2 linked regions of the Aromatoleum aromaticum EbN1 genome follow. Each later gene encodes a partner of the first gene's protein in a complex. Links are inferred from orthologs where the notes say so. Each region holds a gene or a part of one and is shown on either strand. Other genes may lie near its edges. The genes, in order: EBN1_RS02630 and dapF.

Region 1 (9,529 bases):
GGGCGAAGGCCAATAAACGGAAAGCTCGTGATGGTACCCGTAACCATACCGGGAAGTCAAATTCAGGCTACTGCAGCCCTGTCACAAGAGAGGAGGCAAAAAAAACGCAGCCCATGCAGGACTGCGTTAAATCCACACCAAAGGAGGAGGGTGGAGGAGACACCGCTTGGATCACGAAACCGCCTTGATCCGACTGGGTACGATTATCGTGAAACACGCCCCCCGTCACAAGCTTTTATTGTGCATTGCACTATAAATGTTTTGATTACTCGATAAATTTTACTTATTTATGAGCAAGATATTGATACTAATCAATTTAACAGGCCACCATCGTCAACATGTGCCCACCTCAGCGTGACACGTTGTTATGCATTCGAGGTGTATTATTGCGCCGCAATAGAAAATCCGGATGCTGACCCATCTCGCGTCCGGTTGGCCGTATCGAATTGCCATCCGGTAAAATGCCGCTCCGCCTCGCCCAGAGGTTCCCTCGCTCATCAAGCGGACAACGGAGTAGATGATGGAATGCACTATAAAGTGGGTCGATGGAATGACTTTCCTCGCGGAGACCGGGACCGGTCACGTCGTGGCGATGGATGGGGCACCGGAGGCAGGCGGCCGAAATCTTGCCCCCCGCCCGATGGAAATGATGCTTGCCGGCGCTGGCGGATGCACGGCGTTCGACATCGTGCTGATCCTGAAACGCGGCCGCCAGGAGGTCCGCGGCTGCGAGGTAAAGCTTTCGAGCGAACGAGCGGAAGCAGACCCGAAGGTGTTCACCCGCATCACTTTTCACTACACCGTGCGCGGCAAGGGGTTGAAGGCCGAGGCGGTGGAACGCGCGATTCACCTCTCGGCAGAGAAATATTGCTCGGCGTCGATCATGCTCGGCAAGACGGCCGAATTGGTGCACGAATGGGACATCGTCGAGTGCGAGTGACGGCACTGGACGGAGGCGCCACAAGGGTTTTTCCCGCTATATCCGGTATGCAGTCGCCGTCATCACGCGGGCCATCAATCTCATTGCTCCCCTGAAGGGCGCAGGCAATTCGTGAGCCCCGAGGGCGAGGGCGACGTCAGCGTGATGCGCCTCATCCGCCTTCATCTGCTCGATGATTTCACGAGACTTGTGGTCCTCCGGAGGCAAATGTTCCAGATGGCCGTCGAGATGCGCTTCGACCTGGCGCTCAGTTTCGGCAAGGAAGCCGAGACTCCATCGGTCGCCAAGCCTCCCGGCCAGCAGCCCCAGCGCCAGCGACCCACCGTACCACAGCGGATTCAGCAGGCTCTTGCGCCCTCCGAGTTCGGAAATACGCTGCTCGGTCCACGCCAGGTGCTCGGTTTCCTCGTCCGAGGCCCGCGCGAGTTCGCGTTTGACGTCGAGGTCACCCGCGCTCATCGACTGCCCCTGGTACAGCGCCTGGGCGCAGATCTCGCCGCTGTGGTTGACGCGCATCAGGGCCGCGACATGCTGCCGATCACGATCCCCGAGATGCGTTTCGGGCACGCCCGCGCCGGGCGTCGGGCGCACGCTGCGCGCGGGCGCGAATAGCGTGCGCAAAGCCTTGTCGAACTGGACAATCGCTTCGTCGATCATGAACACCTCTGAATGTCGGTCATTTCAATGCCGGCTCCCTGCCGCGCAGGCGCCGCACCACTTCGCCGACGTCCCGGGGCGGGACCACTCCGTCGCATAAATATTCCTTCGCCAAAGCTGCACGCGGACGGTTGTATGCCGTGTCGACGATTGGCTGCCAGCCGGCGTCGCGCGCCACCGCCCACTCGCCCCCGTCGCGGCCCACCGCATAGATACGCCATCCCGCCACCTCGCAACGAATGCCTTCGAAAGTGACGTTCTCGGCGCCGCCCGCAGTGTGCACTACGAGTACGTAGCGCACGACGCCGTCCTCGCCCACGGTCACGCTATGCTCATCGAGCAGAAAACGGTTGCGTGAAGTCACATCGACGGGGAATTCACGCAATGCGGAGGGAAGCGGCGGCGCGGGCAACTCGTAGTGGCCTTCCTTCCAGTGCGGGTCCGGGTCGCTGAAAAGACCGGCGCAAGCTGCGCCGGAAAAGAACACGAGAGCTGCCACCCCCGCTTGGACGACGGTTTGGAACGGTTTCAAGCTTGCAGGTCTCCGCACAGGAACAAACGAATCCTCTCGGGCAGCGTATCCACCGCCGCAGAGGGCGCCGGCTGATCGATCCCGATTGCGCACGCTCCACCGGCCTTTAACGACCGAATCGTGTCCGGTGGCAACTGGAATCGGAGGAAATGCAGCACAGAGGTTTTTTCGGCATTGTCACGTTCCGGACCGTCGTCGGCAATCGAAAAAGCAAAAACCAGCCTCATGTCCGCTCGACGCGTGGACCGGCGGCCCCTACGGCTCGAGGTTTTCAAGATATCCGGTGCGCTTGCCCGGTCTCGCCTTCAGCCTTCCCCCGAGGGAAAGCGCGATGAGACACGGTGGGAGCCGGGCTTATTGCCTCACGCGGAGATTGCCGCTTCGATCTCGGCGAAATTCCTCGCGATCTCGGTGCTCACGGGCTGAGGCTCCCCGAGTTGGCGCGCGATCTGGGACGCCGAGAAAATTCCCCTGATCAGGCCCCGTCCGCCCTCGCAGCGTTCCAGCACGAGGGCATGCTGCCGACCGGAGCGTTTCAGCGTCGCGAGGACATGTCCGACGTCCGCGCGCATCACTTCGCCGAGTTCGACGGCCTCAGTCCGCTCGAGGGGCGTCATGACCGAATGGACGGTCAGTTCGCCAACCCGCGTGCCCCGTTCCTGTGCGGTCCGGACCGGGCCTTCGCCCAGCAGGTCCGCAACCGAAATCACGCCCATCACCTGGTGACGCGAATCGGTCACCAGCAACAGTCGCACGCCGCGCAGAATCATGGCGCGGTTGGCATCGGCCAGCGAGGTTTCGGCCGCGATCGTCGCCGCGGGAATTCTCGTGAGGTCGGTCATGACCTCTATCGCCGGGGAGTTGCGGGAGACCCTGCGGCTGTTATCGGTTCTTGCGACTTCGCAATGCAGCCCCGCCAGGCGCGCTTGCGGAAGCGGATCGAATTCCCGGTTCATGGACACCTCCCATTACAGAATATCGACAAGCGTGCCAACTCCATGCAGCCGGTCTTTTCAGCCTGCCGCAAGCGCATCTTTTTCATGTCCGAGAAGCTTGGCAGAGGCCGCGGCTGCAAACAGCCCGGACGCATCCGTTCGACCCGATCGTTTCCCGGAAGTTCATCGCGCTGAACCGACGGAATTCCGCAAGACGAATGAGTCAGCTCAAAGAAAACGCCCCGCATGCCGGATATCGACATGCGGGGCAACGAGGAACGGCACTCAAGGCTCACGTACTTCGGCCAGTGCCTTGTAGGCCTCGGGTGGATCGCAAGGTCGCGTCCGGAACAACGTTTTCGACAGTTCGAACAACGCCTGCTGGTACACCTGCCGCTTGAACTCAATCACGGCTTCCAGCGGCACCCAATAGTCACTCCAGCGCCAGGCATCGAACTCCGGATGAGTGCTGGCTCGCAGACAGACGTCCGAATCACGCCCCACCAAACGCAACAGAAACCAGATTTGTTTCTGTCCCCGGTAGGTATTGCGCCATTCCCGCTTGATCCAGTGCTTCGGAACGTCATACCGCAACCAGCCACGCGTGCGGCCGAGAATCTTCACATGCTCGGGACGCAGACCCACTTCCTCGAACAGTTCACGGAACATGGCCTGCTCCGGCGATTCGCCGTGCTTGATGCCACCTTGCGGGAACTGCCACGAATGCTCACGGATCCGCTTGCCCCAGAAAACCTCATTGCGCGTGTTGACCAGAATGATGCCGACGTTCGGGCGATAGCCTTCACGATCGAGCATGATCAAACCTTCAATTCAAGAACTGTCACAATTTTTCCACATTTACAGAGACTTGGAAAGGCGAACCACCGGAAGCGTTCCCGTTCGGCCGCTTCGTGCCGGTATGCGGCAGGCCGAGCGACGTACCGCGATCTGCATATCGGCTGTCGACACGGTAAAATCGCGTCTTTGCCCACCAGCCCGACCTCCGGATCCAGCATGCGCGCCAGCCAGTATTTCATCTCCACCCTCAAGGAAGCCCCTTCGGACGCCGAGGTCGTCAGCCAGAAACTGATGCTGCGTGCGGGCTTTATCCGCAAGGTCGCAGCCGGAATCTACAGTTACCTTCCCATCGGCCTGCGCGTGATCCGCAAGGTCGAGGACATCGTGCGGGACGAAATGAACCGCGCCGGCGCCCTCGAACTGACGATGCCGCTCGTTCAGCCGGCCGAACTCTGGGACGAAACCGGCCGCTGGGAACAGATGGGCGCCGAGATGCTGCGCTTCAAGGATAGGCACCAGCGCGACTTCGCGCTGCAACCCACATCCGAGGAAGTGGTCACCGATATCGCTCGTCAGGAATTGAAGAGCTATCGTCAGCTGCCGAAGAATTTCTACCAGATCCAGACGAAGTTCCGCGACGAGCGCCGACCACGATTCGGCGTGATGCGTGGCCGCGAGTTCACGATGAAAGACGCCTATTCGTTCGACCGCGACGTGGCCGCCGCAGGCCGCAGCTACGACGCGATGTACGCTGCCTACTGCCGCATTTTCGACCGGCTCGGTCTGACGTACCGGGCTGTCGCCGCCGATACCGGAGCGATCGGCGGGGACCGCTCGCACGAATTCCAGGTCATCGCCGACACTGGCGAGGATGCAATCGTCTATTGCCCCGGTTCCGATTACGCGGCCAACATCGAACTTGCCGAAGCGCTGCCGTTGCTGGCGACGCGCGCCGCGCCGGCCCAGGCGCTCGAAAAGACCCCCACTCCGGGCAGGACGACCTGCGAAGAGGTCGCGAAGCTTCTCGGCGTGCCGCTCGAGACGACGGTGAAATCACTTGTCCTCGCGACCGATGACGTCGATGACACGAACAAGCCGGCCGGCGTCACAGTGTGGCTGCTGCTCGTGCGCGGCGACCACGAACTGAACGAGGTCAAGGCGGGCAAGATCCCCGGCCTGAAGGCGGGGTTCCGCTTCGCGACGGAAACCGAGATCGCCGAGCGCTTCGGCTGCCAGCCCGGCTACCTCGGACCCGTGGGCGTGAACAAGGCCGTCAAGATTGTCGCCGACCGCACTGTCGCGAACATGGCCGACTTCATCTGCGGCGCCAACGAGGCGGACTTCCACTTGACCGGCACGAACTGGGGCCGCGACCTGCCGGAACCCGACCTCGTCGCCGACCTGCGCAACATCATCGAAGGCGACCCGAGCCCGGACGGCAGGGGACGGCTCGCGATCCAGCGCGGCATCGAGGTCGGCCACGTTTTCTACCTCGGCACCAAATACTCGCAGTCGATGAACGCGACCTTCCTCGACGAAAACGGCAAGCCGAAGCATTTCGAAATGGGCTGCTACGGCATCGGCGTCACGCGCATCCTCGGTGCGGCGATCGAGCAGAACCACGACGCCCGCGGCATCATCTGGCCGGATGCGATCGCGCCGTTCCGCGTCGTCGTCTGTCCGGTCGGCTGGGGCAAGTCCGACGCGGTGCGCACCGAAGCGACGAAGCTATATGAGACGCTGTGCGCCGGGGGCATCGACGTGATCCTCGACGACCGCGACGAGCGTCCCGGCGTGATGTTCGCCGACTGGGAACTGATCGGTGTTCCGCATCGCGTCGTCATCGGCGATCGCGGACTGAAGGACGGGATGGCCGAATATCAGGGGCGGCGCGACGCCGAGGCGGCGAAGATTCCGCTTGCCGAACTCGCAGCTTTCGTCGGCTCGAAGCTCCGGCCGACTGCGTGAGGAGCACCGATAGCGGCGGCATGAGGGCCGCGTGCAGCCTCGTGCTGAGCGTCGTTCTGCTCACGGGTCTCGCCGGCGCTCCGCAGCAGGCGCTCGCCGGCCGCCAGCAGTACGAACCGATGGCGGCGAGCGTGCGCTCGACGCTGCACGCGGCCGTGAGCGACGCCGGTGCTCCGGAACTCCTGATTGCGAACGAGGGCGAGCGGGTCCGCTGGCTGCAGGACATGTCCCGCCGTCTCGAAAAACGCATCCCGGACCGCCATTACCGGGAAGAATTGCTGACTGCAGTGCACTACGAAGCGACGCGGGCGGGACTCGATCCGCAACTCGTGCTCGGCCTGATCCAGGTCGAGAGCGGCTTCCGGAAATACGCAGTCTCGAGTGCCGGAGCGCGCGGCTTCATGCAGGTGATGCCGTTCTGGATCAAGACAATCGGCCTGCCGCAAGACAACCTCTTCCACCTGCGTACGAACCTGCGCTACGGCTGCACGATCCTGCGCCATTACCTCGACATCGAAAAAGGCGATCTGTACCGGGCGCTGGGGCGATACAACGGCAGCCTCGGCAAACCCGAGTACCCGACCCTGGTGCGGGCAGCGTGGGAGAAGCACTGGAGCTACCAGTCGCTGCGACTCGCGTCCGATGACCGCGGGAGTCGCGCGAACTGAACCGAAAAGCGGCGTGGCGGGGGCGACCTGCCTCTCGCGAGCCGCCTCCTGGCGCGTGTCGCTGGGACACGACAGTCGTCAGCTGGCGCCCACCACTGCGACTTTCGGCATCGGCTCCTCGCGCGGCACGGCTCTCCCCGCCTCCTTCGCCGAAGCCAGCGACTGAACGTCACCGGACAGCTCGCCGCCTTCCTCGATCAGGATCTTGCCGTAGCGGATCTTGCCGCTGACACGACCCGTTGCGTGGATCACGAGTTGGGTGCGCGCAGTAAGTTCGCCATCGAACCGGCCGCGGATTTCAGCAATGTCGATGCCGACCGTCCCTGCGAACGAGCCGCTTTCGGCGATGCGAATGACGCGGCTGTCCATCGTCGCTTCGACGCGGCCTTCGACGATCAGCGTATCGCAATCCAGGATTTCCGCGCCTTTGAGCTTGACTTCGGGCCCGACGATGAGGCGGCTGCCCGAAGCATAGCCCGCATCCTCGGCGGCCTCGTTGGCGCGAGGAAGGGAGGTCGAAGCGGCTGCCCCTCCTCCCATGCTGCTCGTTCCGACATCGCGCCCCACCGGGGATGCCTCGGCAGAAGTGTTGGAACTGTTGACCGGCCCCGCCGGTTGGGCACCTGCGAAATTGCCCGGCCCGATACGCGGTCCACGCGCGGCCTGTGGATCGGCAGCTTTCGGGAACACTGGGGATTTGCTGAACATGATCTCTCCTGGAGTGAATTCGCGTCGGACGACCAGGGACGCGAGTGCAAAATCCAGGCCATGCGGATTTACTCTTTTATATTCATATTCCTGGAAATATAAGCTGGAGCGGTACAGGAGATTTTTAGCCATCTTCTGTTGCCCATGAGCGACGCTTTGCACGGCAATTGATCACAACAACTTGAATACTATCGAGTTGTGTGTGTCGCTCCACAGCGACATAGGTGTAGCCAAAAAGCGCCAACTTGCATTTCCTTACGGACCCCGACCCCGCCCCACCCTAAACTGCGACGCCGGACTTCGAGCTATTCGCCGGCCGTCCATGTCCCGCCTGTCCTTCAGTTCCACGCTGCTTGCGAGCTTTCTGCTCATCGCCGCGATCCTCGGCACCGCTGCGCTCGGCGGACTGCTGACCCTGGAAGACTTAGCGGCGCGCAGTCGGGAAGGTGCAAAGCACGCGCTCGGTTTTTCCAGCGCGCTCCAGGAACTGGGCGAACGCACGGTGGATCTGGAACGCAGCGCCCGCCAGTTTCTGGTTCTCGGCGATCCCGTCCTGCTCGAGCGGTTCGAGCAGGCGCGCGACGATTCGATGACGGCGCTGGTATGGATTGCCGGTCTTGGAAGCACGAAATCGCAAAGACTCGTCAACCAGTGGAGCGACGCCGCTGAGCGGGTGGCCGCAGCATTGAACACTCGCGCAGGAGCCGACGTCGCGCTCCAGGCACTCGGGGAGTTGCCGGTCCTCAATGAGCAGCTCGCCGCGGAACTCCGGCTGCAGCTGGAGGCGGAGTCGAAACGGCTGCTCGACGAACTCGACGGCAATCGGGAACAGCTGGCGTGGCATCTGTTGGTCGCAGTGACAGCGGCCTTCCTGCTCGCGGCGCTCACCGGATGGTGGGTGCTGCGTCCGCTGACCAGGGTCGAAGGCGCGATCGAAGCCCTCGGCGAGAGCCGCTTCGACGAACCGGTCATCATTGGCGGGCCGGCCGACTTGCGCCGGGTCGGGCGACGACTGGACTGGCTGCGGGTACGCCTCGCCGACCTGGAAGCAAACCGCACGCGAGTCTTGCGCCATGTCTCGCACGAACTGAAAACTCCGCTCGCATCCTTGCGCGAAGGCATCGCGCTGCTCAAGGACGGCGTCGTTGGCGAGCTCACGGCCGGGCAGCACGAAGTGGTGGGCATTCTCGAACACAATACCCGCGCGCTGCAGTTGCGCATCGAAGGATTGCTGGGCTACAACGCGGCGGTGTTCGACGCCCGCAGCCTCAAGCGGCGGAAAGTGGCATTGCGACCGCTGGTCGAGGCAGTGGTCGCGGAACAGCAATTGCAGATACAAAGCCGGAATCTTCACGTCGACATCGACGTGAACGGCAATATCCCGCCGTTGAGCGCCGACCCCGACAAGCTTCGCATCGCGCTCGCGAACCTGGTCGCGAACGCGATCTCATTCAGTCCGCACGGAGGCAAGGTCCGGCTGAAAATCGCCCGCCAGCTGCGCGACGTGACGATCGACTGCATCGATGAGGGCCCCGGCGTGCCTGAAAACGAATCCGAGCGCATCTTCGAACCTTTTTATCAAGGCAGCCGGCAGCCGGCCGCGCCGCGTCATGGCAGTGGCCTGGGGCTTTCGATCGTGCGCGAATTCATCGACGCGCACGGCGGGAAAATCGAGCTGCTGCCGACTTCCACGGGCGCCCATTTCAGGATCGCGCTTCCCAATGAAAGCTGAAACTGAAACGGGTCGCTCAGCCTGGTCGGTCCCGGCAACTTCTGCGGCATGGCGACCGGGGTTCGTCGCAAGGACGTTCGTGGCCTTGCTGGCCGCCGTCCTGCTGGGGGCGTGCGCGAACCTGGCTGCGCCGGGGCCGGGCGACGCCGAGCGCGCCGACCCGTCGAAGGACGGCGGCCGACGCGCAGTCGAGAGTGCGATCGAGTACTACCATTTCGTCCGCCAGCTCGAACCGGCCGAGCTGGAACGGGAACGGGACGCTCTTGCGGTCGGGGTGGGCGACCCGCTCAATCAGCTGCTCCAGGCGATGGCGCTCGCCCGCCCGCCCGGAAGCAATATTCCGCGCGCGCTGGCGCTGCTGGGAGTCGTCGACGCCTCGACACGACCCGAAGCGGTCGCGTTGCGTCCGCTGGCGTGCCTGCTCGCCGATCAGTTTGCCGAGCAGCAACGTCTCGATGCGGCGGCGCAATCCCTCACCCGGCAACTCGAACGCACCGGCCAGCATCTCAAGGAAAGCCGCCGGCACGCCCGGCAGCTCGAGGAAAAGATCGAGGCGCTGACCGAGATCGAACGCACGCTGCCGGAGCGCCC
Region 2 (9,699 bases), 1.8 Mb from region 1 along the record:
GTACAACTCCCAGATATCCGGACCTCCACCCATGATCGGACGCATCACCGGCATCCTGCTGGAAAAGAACCCGCCGCAGATCGTCGTCGACACGCACGGCGTCGGCTACGAAATCGACGTGCCGATGAGCACGTTCTACGGCCTGCCGGCGACCGGCGAGTCGCTCTCGCTGTTCACGCATCTGGCGATCCGCGAGGACGGGCATTTCCTGTACGGCTTCGCGAGCGCCGACGAACGCGCGGCATTTCGCCAGCTGCTGAAAGTCTCCGGCATCGGCGCGCGCACCGCGCTGTCGGTGCTCTCCGGCCTGTCGGTCAGCGACCTCGCCCAAGCGGTCGCGCTGCAGGAAACCGGCCGCCTCGTGAAAATTCCCGGCATCGGCAAGAAAACCGCCGAGCGCCTGCTGCTCGAACTACGCGACAAGCTCGGCAGGGCGCTGCCAGGCTTCGGCGCGAGCACGGTTCCCGGCGCCGCAGCGCAGCCCGCGGATAGCCGCAGCGACATCCTCAACGCGCTGCTCGCGCTCGGCTACAGCGACAAGGAAGCGCAATCGGCGCTGAAAGCGATCCCGCCGGAGACGGGCGTCTCCGACGGCATCCGCCAGGCGCTGAAGCTGCTGTCGAAAGCCTGAGGCGGCGAAACCACGCGAGTTTCGCCGCACGGGCCGCTCAGGCTAAACTCTCGCGATGATCGAAACCGACAAACTGCAGGCCCCGCGGGTGATTTCGGCGCAGACTGCCGACCGCCAGGAAGACGTCGTCGAGCGCGCGCTGCGGCCGAAGCGGCTGGCCGAATATGTCGGCCAGGCAAAGATCCGCGAACAGCTCGAAATCTTCATCCAGGCGGCGAAGAACCGCCACGAGGCGCTCGACCACGTGCTGCTGTTCGGCCCACCGGGCCTGGGCAAGACGACGCTCGCGCACATCGTCGCTGCCGAGATGGGCGTGAACCTGCGCCAGACTTCGGGGCCGGTGCTCGAACGGGCAGGCGACCTCGCCGCACTGCTGACGAACCTCGAACCGCACGACGTGCTGTTCATCGACGAGATCCACCGCCTGTCGCCGGTCGTCGAGGAAATCCTTTATCCGGCACTCGAGGATTTCCAGATCGACATCATGATCGGCGAAGGGCCTGCGGCGCGCTCGGTCAAGCTCGACCTGCCGCCTTTCACGCTGGTCGGCGCGACGACGCGCGCCGGGATGCTGACGAACCCGCTGCGCGACCGTTTCGGCATCGTGGCGCGGCTCGAGTTCTACACGCCGCACGAGCTCGCATACATCGTCGGGCGCTCCGCCGGCCTGCTCGATGTCGCGATCGACGACGCCGGAGCGGTCGAGATCGCGCGGCGCGCCCGCGGCACGCCGCGGATCGCGAACCGGCTGCTGCGCCGCGTCCGCGACTATGCGCAAGTCAAAGCCGACGGCGACATCACCGCCCCCGTCGCCGACGCCGCGCTGCTGATGCTCGACGTCGATCACCTCGGGCTCGACCTGATGGACCGCAAGCTGCTCGGCGCGATGCTCGAGAAGTTCGGCGGCGGCCCGGTCGGCCTCGACAACCTCGCGGCCGCGATCGGCGAGTCGTCCGACACAATCGAGGACGTGCTCGAACCGTACCTGATCCAGCAGGGCTACCTGCAGCGCACGCCGCGCGGGCGCATCGCGAGCGCATCGATCTGGCAGCATTTCGGCCTCGCCTTTCCCCGCCGCGCCGGCGACGAAAGCGCGGAGCTGTTTTCCGCTCCCTGAACGCTCGCAATGCGCACGTTCCAGGCTCTGGCGATCGTGCTGTGCGTGTTCGGCGCGATCCACCTGCTGCAAGGGCCGACGTTCTTCTGGCCCGATCGCTTCGATCCGTCCCGCGGCGTGCTTCTCGGCGGCCTGTCGTCGCGGCTGCTCGGCGGCGGCCGGCCTGCGCCGCGTCGCTGGCAGGGGCGGTATTTCCTGCTGGTCGTGCTCGCGCTGGGTCTGGTCAGCGCTGCCTTCACGACGGGCGAGCGCGGACCGAACCCGGACTGGCGCGCGCCACCCGGCGAACGCGCTCAGCCGACCTGAATCGCGAGCCCCTTGAGGTATTCGCCTTCGGGCGCTGCAAGGCCGACCGGGTGATCGGCGGACGCGGACAGGCGATGCAGGATACGCGCATCGACGCCAGCGTCGCTCGCCGCGCCGGCGACGATTTTCTGGAACAGTTCGAGGCCGATGCCGCCCGAACAGGAGTACGTCATCAGTATCCCGCCGGGATTGAGCAGGCGCAAACCGAACAGGTTGATGTCCTTGTACGCGCGCGACGCCCGGTCAGCGTGCGCCGCGGACGGTGCGAACTTCGGCGGATCGAGCACGATCAGGTCGAAACGCCGCCCCTCGCTTTTCAGTACGCGCAAGGCCTCGAACACATCGGCCTGCAGCCATTCGGCGCGGCTCGCGTCGAGTTGCGGATTCATCGCAAGATTGCGTCGCCCCGCGTCGAGCGCCGGGCCGGACGAGTCGATCGACAGCACAGACGTCGCGCCGCCGGCCAGCGCCTGCAGCGAGAATCCCCCGGTGTAGCAGAAGCAGTTCAGCACGCTGCGCCCGGCCGCGAACAGACCCGTCAGGCGGCGGTTGTCGCGCTGGTCGAGGTAGAAACCGGTCTTGTGGCCACTGATGACATCGACTTCCATGCACACGCCGTTCTCGACGATCGTCAACACGTCCTGCGGCAGCTCGCCGTGCACGCAGCCGGTCTTCGGCCCGAGCCCTTCGAGGCCGCGCACGTCGGAATCGGAGCGCTCGTATACCGCTGTGCAACCGGTCGCCTGCACCAGCCCGGCAACGATCGCATCGCGCCATTTCTCGGCGCCGGCGCTCGTCAGCTGCACGACAGCGACGTCGCCGAAGCGGTCCGCGATGACGCCGGGCAGGCCATCCGACTCGCCATGGATCAGCCGCACTCCGCTCTCGTCGGCGAGCAGCGGATGCGTCGCCCGGCGCGCGACCGATTCGGCGACGCGGCGCTTGAAGAACGCATGGTCGATCGTGATGTCGACAGCGAACGACCACATCCGGGCGCGGATCTGCGATTCCGGCGACCACGCCGCGCGACCGAGGAACCGGCCGTCAGCGGCGACGACCTCGACGGTGTCGCCCGGCCGCGCGCGCCCGTCGAGGCGGGCCACCGAACCGGCGAAAACCCATGGATGACGACGCAGGAGCGAACGCTCCTTGCCGGGATTGAGGACGAGCTTGGACATCGGAAGGCGGACCGCAGGGAGATGAGTCAGGCGTGAGAGTGTAAGGCGAGCGGCGCCGGCTCGCCAGCGCCACCGCCTCAGGTCTTGTCGGGGTCTGTCCGGTCCCAGGCGTGCTTCAGCCTCCGCACGCGATCCGCGGTTTCGAGGAACTCCGGCAGATCGCGCGAGCACAGGAGCGAGCCGAAATGCTTCAGTGCCTGCGGCGTGAGGTACAGGTGCCCGTTCTGCTGCTTGCGGATCCAGCCCAGCTCGACGAGGCGCCCGATCTTGCGCCGGACCGTCTCGCGCGGCAAGCCGGTGGCAGCAGCGATCGAATAGGCGTTGCACGGCCGCAGCCGGGACATATGCGCCTCGTCGGATTCGCCCTCGGTCTCGTCTGCCGTGAGGCGATCGCTTTCATCGTCGTGTTCGAGCGCGCCGATGTTGTGCAGCGCGATCTCGCCCAACAGGATCGGCAGGAGGATGTCTCGCTCGAACTCCTCGAACAGGCGCCTGAGGCTGCGAATCTGGTAGCGGGCGAGCAGGATCGCGGCATTGCGCAGCATGGAAACGCGGGTCCGCACGGACCCCTCGTCAGGGCTGTCGGGCGCATCGGCGCCAGGAGTTTCAGGATCAGGAATGTCTGGCATTGCTGCCTTGCTCCCACAGCCTGCAGCACCGGGCCCGAGGGAGGATTTGTTAAGAGATGTTTCAGGATAACTGAACGGCCGCAAACGATCCGAGATCTCGCTGCCCGGTTTGGGTAAAAAGTCACGAACGACTGTTGATTCCCCATGCGGCACCCGTTGCAGCGGTGGCCTCCGGGACGCCCATTCAGCCCGTCGCAGGTTCGGTGCTTCCTCGCGCGGCGGTGTGCCCCGTCGTGTACCTCGACCCGATGCGGAAGGGGACGCATGGAGAATCGGCGAGCTGCGGAGGCTCGCGGGGTCCGGATCGTTCCTGCGGCGCCGGGCCTCTCCGGCCCGCGGCGCTCACCTTCAGCCGAGCTGGTGCCGCAGAGCGGCCACGACCAAGTCGCCGATGCGCGCAAGGTACAGCGTTCCCATCCCGGGGTAGAAGCGCTCGGCCTCTTCGCTGCCGAACGCGAGCAGGCCGAGCACCTGGTCGCCGCGGCGCAGCGGCACCAGCGCCACCGAACGGATATGACAGGCAGCGGGGCCGAACCAGTCGATTACTTCGAGATTCGCCGGCGCGCCGCAATACGGGTGGCTCAGGTCGGTGGCGAAAAAGCGCAGCTCTTCGGTCACCGGCGAAAAATCCTCGCCTTCGTGCGACTGCGCGTTGGCCCATACCCGCAGCGCAACGTTCGGCACCGAAAAGTTGTCACGCACATTTTCGAGCAACGCAAAACGCAGGGTGTCGTAATCTTCGGCTTCGACCAGCGCCAGCGCCAGGCGATGGACTTTTTCGCCGATCTCGTCGTTTTCCTCGCCGTAGCGAATCAGTTCGGCGAGCTTGCTTTCGAGTTGCCGGATCTTGTCGCGCAGCGCATGCAGCTGCCGCTCGGCCAGCGAGATGGCCTGTCCGCCGTGCGGATGCGGAACGGTCAGCTGCGTGAACAGTTCGCCATGGTCGGCGAGAAAGTCCGGATGTTCCTTCAGATAGCGTGCGACATCAGCGGCATTCATGGAAAAGCTGCTCCCCGTGAGGCACATGCGCGCCTCCTCGTATTCGTTGCAATGAGCAAAACCGTTCGGTCGAAGTCGCTCAGTCGACGTCGATTTCACCCGCGAAAACAGTCACCGCCGGGCCTGTCATCAGCACCGGCTGCCCCGGCCCTTCCCACGCGATATCGAGTTCTCCGCCCCGCGTCTCGACGCGCACCGGCGACTGTGCGAGTTCGCGCAGGATCACGGTCACGACTGCCGCGCAGGCGCCGGTGCCGCAAGCAAGCGTTTCTCCCGCACCGCGCTCGAACACGCGCAGGCGGATGCGGTGGGCATCGACGACCTGCACGAAGCCGGCATTGACGCGCGCGGGAAAGCGCGGATGGCGTTCGATCAGCGCTCCCTGCGCCGCGACAGGTGCGGCGTCGACATCGGCGACGACCTGCACTGCGTGCGGGTTGCCCATCGACACCGCGGTGATCGCAACAGTTTCCCCGCCGACGTCGAGTGGCTGCACGATCGCATCGGAGTCCGACACGAACGGCACGCGCGCGGGCTCGAGCACCGGCACGCCCATATCGACCGTCACGAGACCATCGTCTTCGAGTTGCGGCGCAATGATGCCGGAGCGCGTCTCGACGCGGATGCGACGCTTCGCGGTGAGCCCCTGCTCATGCACGAAACGCACGAAACAGCGCGCGCCATTGCCGCACTGCTCGACTTCGCCGCCATCGGCGTTGAATATCCGGTAGCGGAAATCCACGTCCGGGCGGGTCGCTTCCTCGACCACCAGCAGCTGGTCGCAGCCGATGCCGAAATGGCGATCGGCAAGACGGCGGACCTGCTCGGGCGTCAGGTCGACAGACTGGCGGATGGCGTCGATAACGACGAAATCGTTGCCAAGGCCGTGCATTTTCGTGAAGCGCAGAGACATGGGAAATCGCAGCTCGGGTGGATGCAGGGGAAGCGGTGGTTCGCCGAATTCTGGCTCAGCCGCCGCGGGACGTCCAGCGACAGCACGCTGTACGCATTCTCAGTACGGTCGCGCCTCGCCCGGCGGGCGTGTCTTGAAGCGCCGGTGCACCCAGTAATACTGCTCGGGCATCGTCCGCACCACGGATTCGATCCAGCGGTTCATCGCTGCGGTATCCGCTTCGGCGTCCGTCGTCGGAAAATCCTGCCACGGCTCGCCGAACTCGACGACATAGCCGCGCCCGCCGGGCAGCATCCGCGTCACGCACGGCACCACCGCCGCACCGGCGAGCCGCGCAAGCCGCGACAGCCCGGTGATCGTCGCCGCCGGCACGCCGAAGAACGGCACGAACACCGCGTCCTTGCGGCCATAGTCCATGTCGGGCAGATAGTAGAAAGGGCGCCCGGCCTTCATCGCCTTGACCGTGCCGCGCACGCCGTCCTGGCGCGACAGCAGGCGCTGGTCGCCGAAGCGGCTGCGGCCGTGGAACAGCCAGCGGTCGAACACCGGGTTGTTCTGCTGCGCATAGATGCTGACGGAATCGAAATCCATCGCGACGCGCGAGCCGCCGGTGTCGAGGCCGACGAAGTGCGGCGCGAGCAGGATCACCGGTCGTCCCTCGTCGAGCAGCGCCCTGACCCGCTCGGCGCCGTCGAGCCGGATGAGGTTCATCAGCCGCCGCTGGCTCCCCCACCACAGCAGGCCGCGCTCGAGCAGGCTGCGCCCGACCGCGCGAAAATGCGCGCGCGCGAGCCGGCGCCTTGCCGCGTCGTCGAGTTCCGGAAAGCACAACCCGAGGTTGACCGCGACGATATGCCGCCGCGAGCGCGCCAGCCGGTACAGCACCTCGCCGACCGCCTGGCCGAGGAATGCCAGCACCGGCAGCGGCAGCCAGTGCAGCAGCCAGAACCCGGCGACTGCGGCATGACTCGCAATGCGGCTCAGTGCATTGCTCAGCATTGCGCGTCACCCGGCGGAAGCGGCACGCCCGAAGGACGCTTGTAGCGGTTGTAGCCCCACAGGTACTGCGCCGGGCATGCAAGCACGAGACGTTCGATCTCGCGATTGATCGCCGCGCAGCGCTCTTCGAGCGAGCCCGCGATCGGTTCCACGGGTTCGGAAAGCCGCAACACATAGCCTGCCCCGTGCGGCAGCCGCTCGGTCCACACCATCACCACCTTGACGCCTTTCACTTCGGACAGGCGCGCCGCGAGCGTCATCGTCCACGCCGGCCGGCCGAAGAACGGCGCCCACACGCCTTCGCCTTCGGCTGGCGCCTGATCCGGCAGCATGCCGACCATCTCGCCGCTGCGCAGCGCCTTGACCAGACGGCGCACACCGGACACATCCGCCGGGGCAACACGGATCGCGCCGCGCGCACGCCCGGCTTCCATCAGCGGGCGCAGCGCCGTCTTGCGCGGCGGGCGGAACAGCACCGTGATCGGTCCGTGCGTCGAACAATACTGCGCGCACATCTCGAAGCAGCCGAGGTGCGCAGTCAGCAGCAGCACGCTGGCGCCCTCGGCCTGCGCCCAGGCGATCAGCTCCTGCCCTTCGACCCGCACGATGCGCCCCAACACCTCGTCCTGCGGACGCAGCCATACGAAAGGCAGTTCGAGCGCCTGCCGCCCCGCTTCGGCGACCGCCGCGTCGCGTAGCGTGGCATCGCGGCGCCCGGTCGCCTGGGCGAGATTGTCCTCCAGGCGACGACGGTATGACGGTGAACAGCGCCAGATGGCCCAGCCGGCCCAGCCGCCGAGCCGATGCAGCCATGACAGCGGCAGGCCGGCAAGAATGCGGAATGACAGATTGACGAGGAAGGTCACGCGAAGAGGTCACATCGAGGAGAGCATCGGCGCCGGTCGAATGGGCACAGGCCCGGACACAGGCGCAAGCGCCCGCTCCGGACCCCGCACATTTGACCGCCGGATCACAAAGCATATAATTATCGCCCAGCCGCCGAGTTAATACGACAACTTGCAGGGCGGCGCCGCGAACGCACCTAACCGGTCGTGGCACACAAGTACTGCTAAAGCGTCGCCTGCTCGACGAAATCCCCGGAGCCGGCCACGCCGGACAGCTTTGGGGATTTTTCGTTTTCAGGAGCAGTGCATGAGCAAGGAATACCTCTTCACCTCGGAATCGGTGTCCGAAGGCCATCCCGACAAGGTTGCCGACCAGGTTTCCGATGGCGTCCTCGACGCGATCCTCGCCACCGACCCCCAGGCGCGGGTCGCATGTGAAACCCTGGTATCGACGGGCCTCGTGGTCATCTCCGGCGAGATCACGACCACCGCCCACCCGAACTACCGCGAGATCGCGCAGGAAGTGATCCGCCGCATCGGCTACGACAACTCCGACATCGGCTTCGACTACAAGAGTTGCGCGGTGCTGGCCGCGATCAACCGCCAGTCCGCGGACATCGCCCAAGGCGTCAATGAAGGCGAAGGCCTCGACCTCGACCAGGGCGCGGGCGACCAGGGACTGATGTTCGGCTACGCCTGTAACGAGACGCCGTCGCTGATACCGCTGCCGATCTATTATGCGCACCGCATCATGCAGCGCCAGTCCGAACTGAGGAAGGACGGTCGGCTGAACTGGCTGCGCCCGGACGCGAAGAGCCAGCTGACGGTCCGATACGTCGACGGCAAGCCGGTCGCGATCGACACCGTGGTCGTGTCGACGCAGCACAGCCCGGAAGTCTCACACGCGCAGATCACCGAGCTCGTCATCGAGGAGATCATCAAGCCGGTGCTGCCTTCGGCGCTGATGCAGGGCGAAGTGCGCTACCTGATCAACCCGACCGGACGCTTCGTCATCGGCGGCCCGCACGGCGACTGCGGCCTGACCGGGCGCAAGATCATCGTCGACACCTACGGCGGCGCGGCGCACCACGGCGGCGGCGCGTTCTCCGGCAAGGACCCGTCGAAAGTCGACCGCTCCGCCGCGTATGCCGGGCGCTGGGTGGCGAAGAACATCGTCGCAGCAGGGCTCGCCGATCGCTGCGAAGTGCAGGTCGCCTATGCGATCGGCGTCGCCCGGCCAGTGTCGATGATGATCGAGACCTTCGGCACCGGCAGGATCACCGACGAGAAGATCGTCGAGCTCGTGCAGCGCCACTTCGACCTGCGTCCGAAGGCGATCATCCAGGAGCTCAACCTGCTGCGCCCGATCTACGGCAAGACTGCCGCGTACGGCCACTTCGGCCGCGACGAGCCAGAATTCACGTGGGAAGCAACCGACAAGGCGGCAGCGCTGCGGGCCGACGCAGGCCTTTAGCCTGCTTCGCTGCACGGCAGTTGACGGTCGCCGCGGGGGCGCGACACTGCGCTCCCGCTCTCCCCGGTCCGCCATGGCGGGGAAATCCTGCATTGACCGCCCACAATAATAATATTGATTCGCATTAGCATATAGAAATACAATTCTCCCCCTCACAGCCAGCCACTCCGCCCTCTCCAGCCGGATCGCCAGCCAGCCACGCTTCCGACCGGAGTTCCGATGTCCTCTCCCCCTCCCGGCGCGCCATTCGTCGCGCGACGCCTGGCCGTGGCCGCCTGCCTCGTGGCCGCCCCGCATGCCTACGCGCAGAACGCCCCCGCCGACGAGCAGGTGCTGCAGTCCGTCGAAGTCAAGGCCGACTGGCTGGGCCCGGCGACGCCCGAGCAGGTCCGCACGTACAGCGGCGCGCGCAGTGTCGTCTCCGAAGAACAGCTCCACGAGCGCGGCGCGCTGAACGTCGAAGACGCATTGCGCGTCGTCCCGGGCGTGCATGTGCTCGACGAAACCGGCACCGGCATCCTGCCGAACATCAGCGTGCGCGGCCTGAACCCGCTGCGCAGCGAGCGCGCGCAGATCCTGCTCGACGGGTACCCGATCGCGATCGGCCC

The links.
Region 2: the proteins of EBN1_RS02630 (region 1) and dapF are in contact, whole or in part, in a solved structure (PDB 5YGU), measured with the Escherichia coli proteins. The link is inferred for Aromatoleum aromaticum EbN1 from one-to-one orthologs.

What each region holds. Positions count from the first base shown.
Region 1 is NC_006513.1:555,969-565,497, forward strand. Bases 2,116-4,844 are described here. They hold EBN1_RS02630 (RNA pyrophosphohydrolase), read right to left. Parts: upstream 3,881-4,844; coding sequence 3,350-3,880; downstream 2,116-3,349. Other genes in these bases: EBN1_RS02615 (CNP1-like family protein), read right to left, coding at 2,116-2,129; EBN1_RS02620 (DUF3501 family protein), read right to left, coding at 2,126-2,356; EBN1_RS02625 (CBS domain-containing protein), read right to left, coding at 2,492-2,971; EBN1_RS02635 (proline--tRNA ligase), read left to right, coding at 4,079-4,844. In the rest of the region: EBN1_RS02605 (OsmC family protein), read left to right, coding at 521-940; coq7 (2-polyprenyl-3-methyl-6-methoxy-1,4-benzoquinone monooxygenase), read right to left, coding at 977-1,597; more of EBN1_RS02615, read right to left, coding at 1,617-2,115; more of EBN1_RS02635, read left to right, coding at 4,845-5,830; EBN1_RS02640 (transglycosylase SLT domain-containing protein), read left to right, coding at 5,851-6,498; EBN1_RS02645 (bactofilin family protein), read right to left, coding at 6,577-7,206; EBN1_RS02650 (sensor histidine kinase), read left to right, coding at 7,529-8,938; EBN1_RS02655 (hypothetical protein), read left to right, coding at 9,024-9,529. UniProt on the Escherichia coli protein: Master regulator of 5'-end-dependent mRNA decay.
Region 2 is NC_006513.1:2,323,975-2,333,673, reverse strand. The notes cover bases 3,857-6,755. They hold dapF (diaminopimelate epimerase), read right to left. Parts: upstream 5,774-6,755; coding sequence 4,940-5,773; downstream 3,857-4,939. Other genes in these bases: EBN1_RS11105 (lysophospholipid acyltransferase family protein), read right to left, coding at 5,873-6,755; EBN1_RS11115 (DUF484 family protein), read right to left, coding at 4,210-4,860. Also shown: Holliday junction branch migration protein RuvA, read left to right, coding at 32-631; Holliday junction branch migration DNA helicase RuvB, read left to right, coding at 687-1,748; EBN1_RS11130 (hypothetical protein), read left to right, coding at 1,758-2,054; EBN1_RS11125 (class I SAM-dependent rRNA methyltransferase), read right to left, coding at 2,042-3,232; EBN1_RS11120 (IclR family transcriptional regulator), read right to left, coding at 3,310-3,777; more of EBN1_RS11105, read right to left, coding at 6,756-6,772; EBN1_RS11100 (lysophospholipid acyltransferase family protein), read right to left, coding at 6,766-7,638; metK (methionine adenosyltransferase), read left to right, coding at 7,925-9,091; EBN1_RS11090 (TonB-dependent receptor family protein), read left to right, coding at 9,311-9,699. UniProt on the Escherichia coli protein: Involved in the succinylase branch of the L-lysine biosynthesis and in the biosynthesis of the pentapeptide incorporated in the peptidoglycan moiety. Catalyzes the stereoinversion of LL-2,6-diaminopimelate (L,L-DAP) to meso-diaminopimelate (meso-DAP).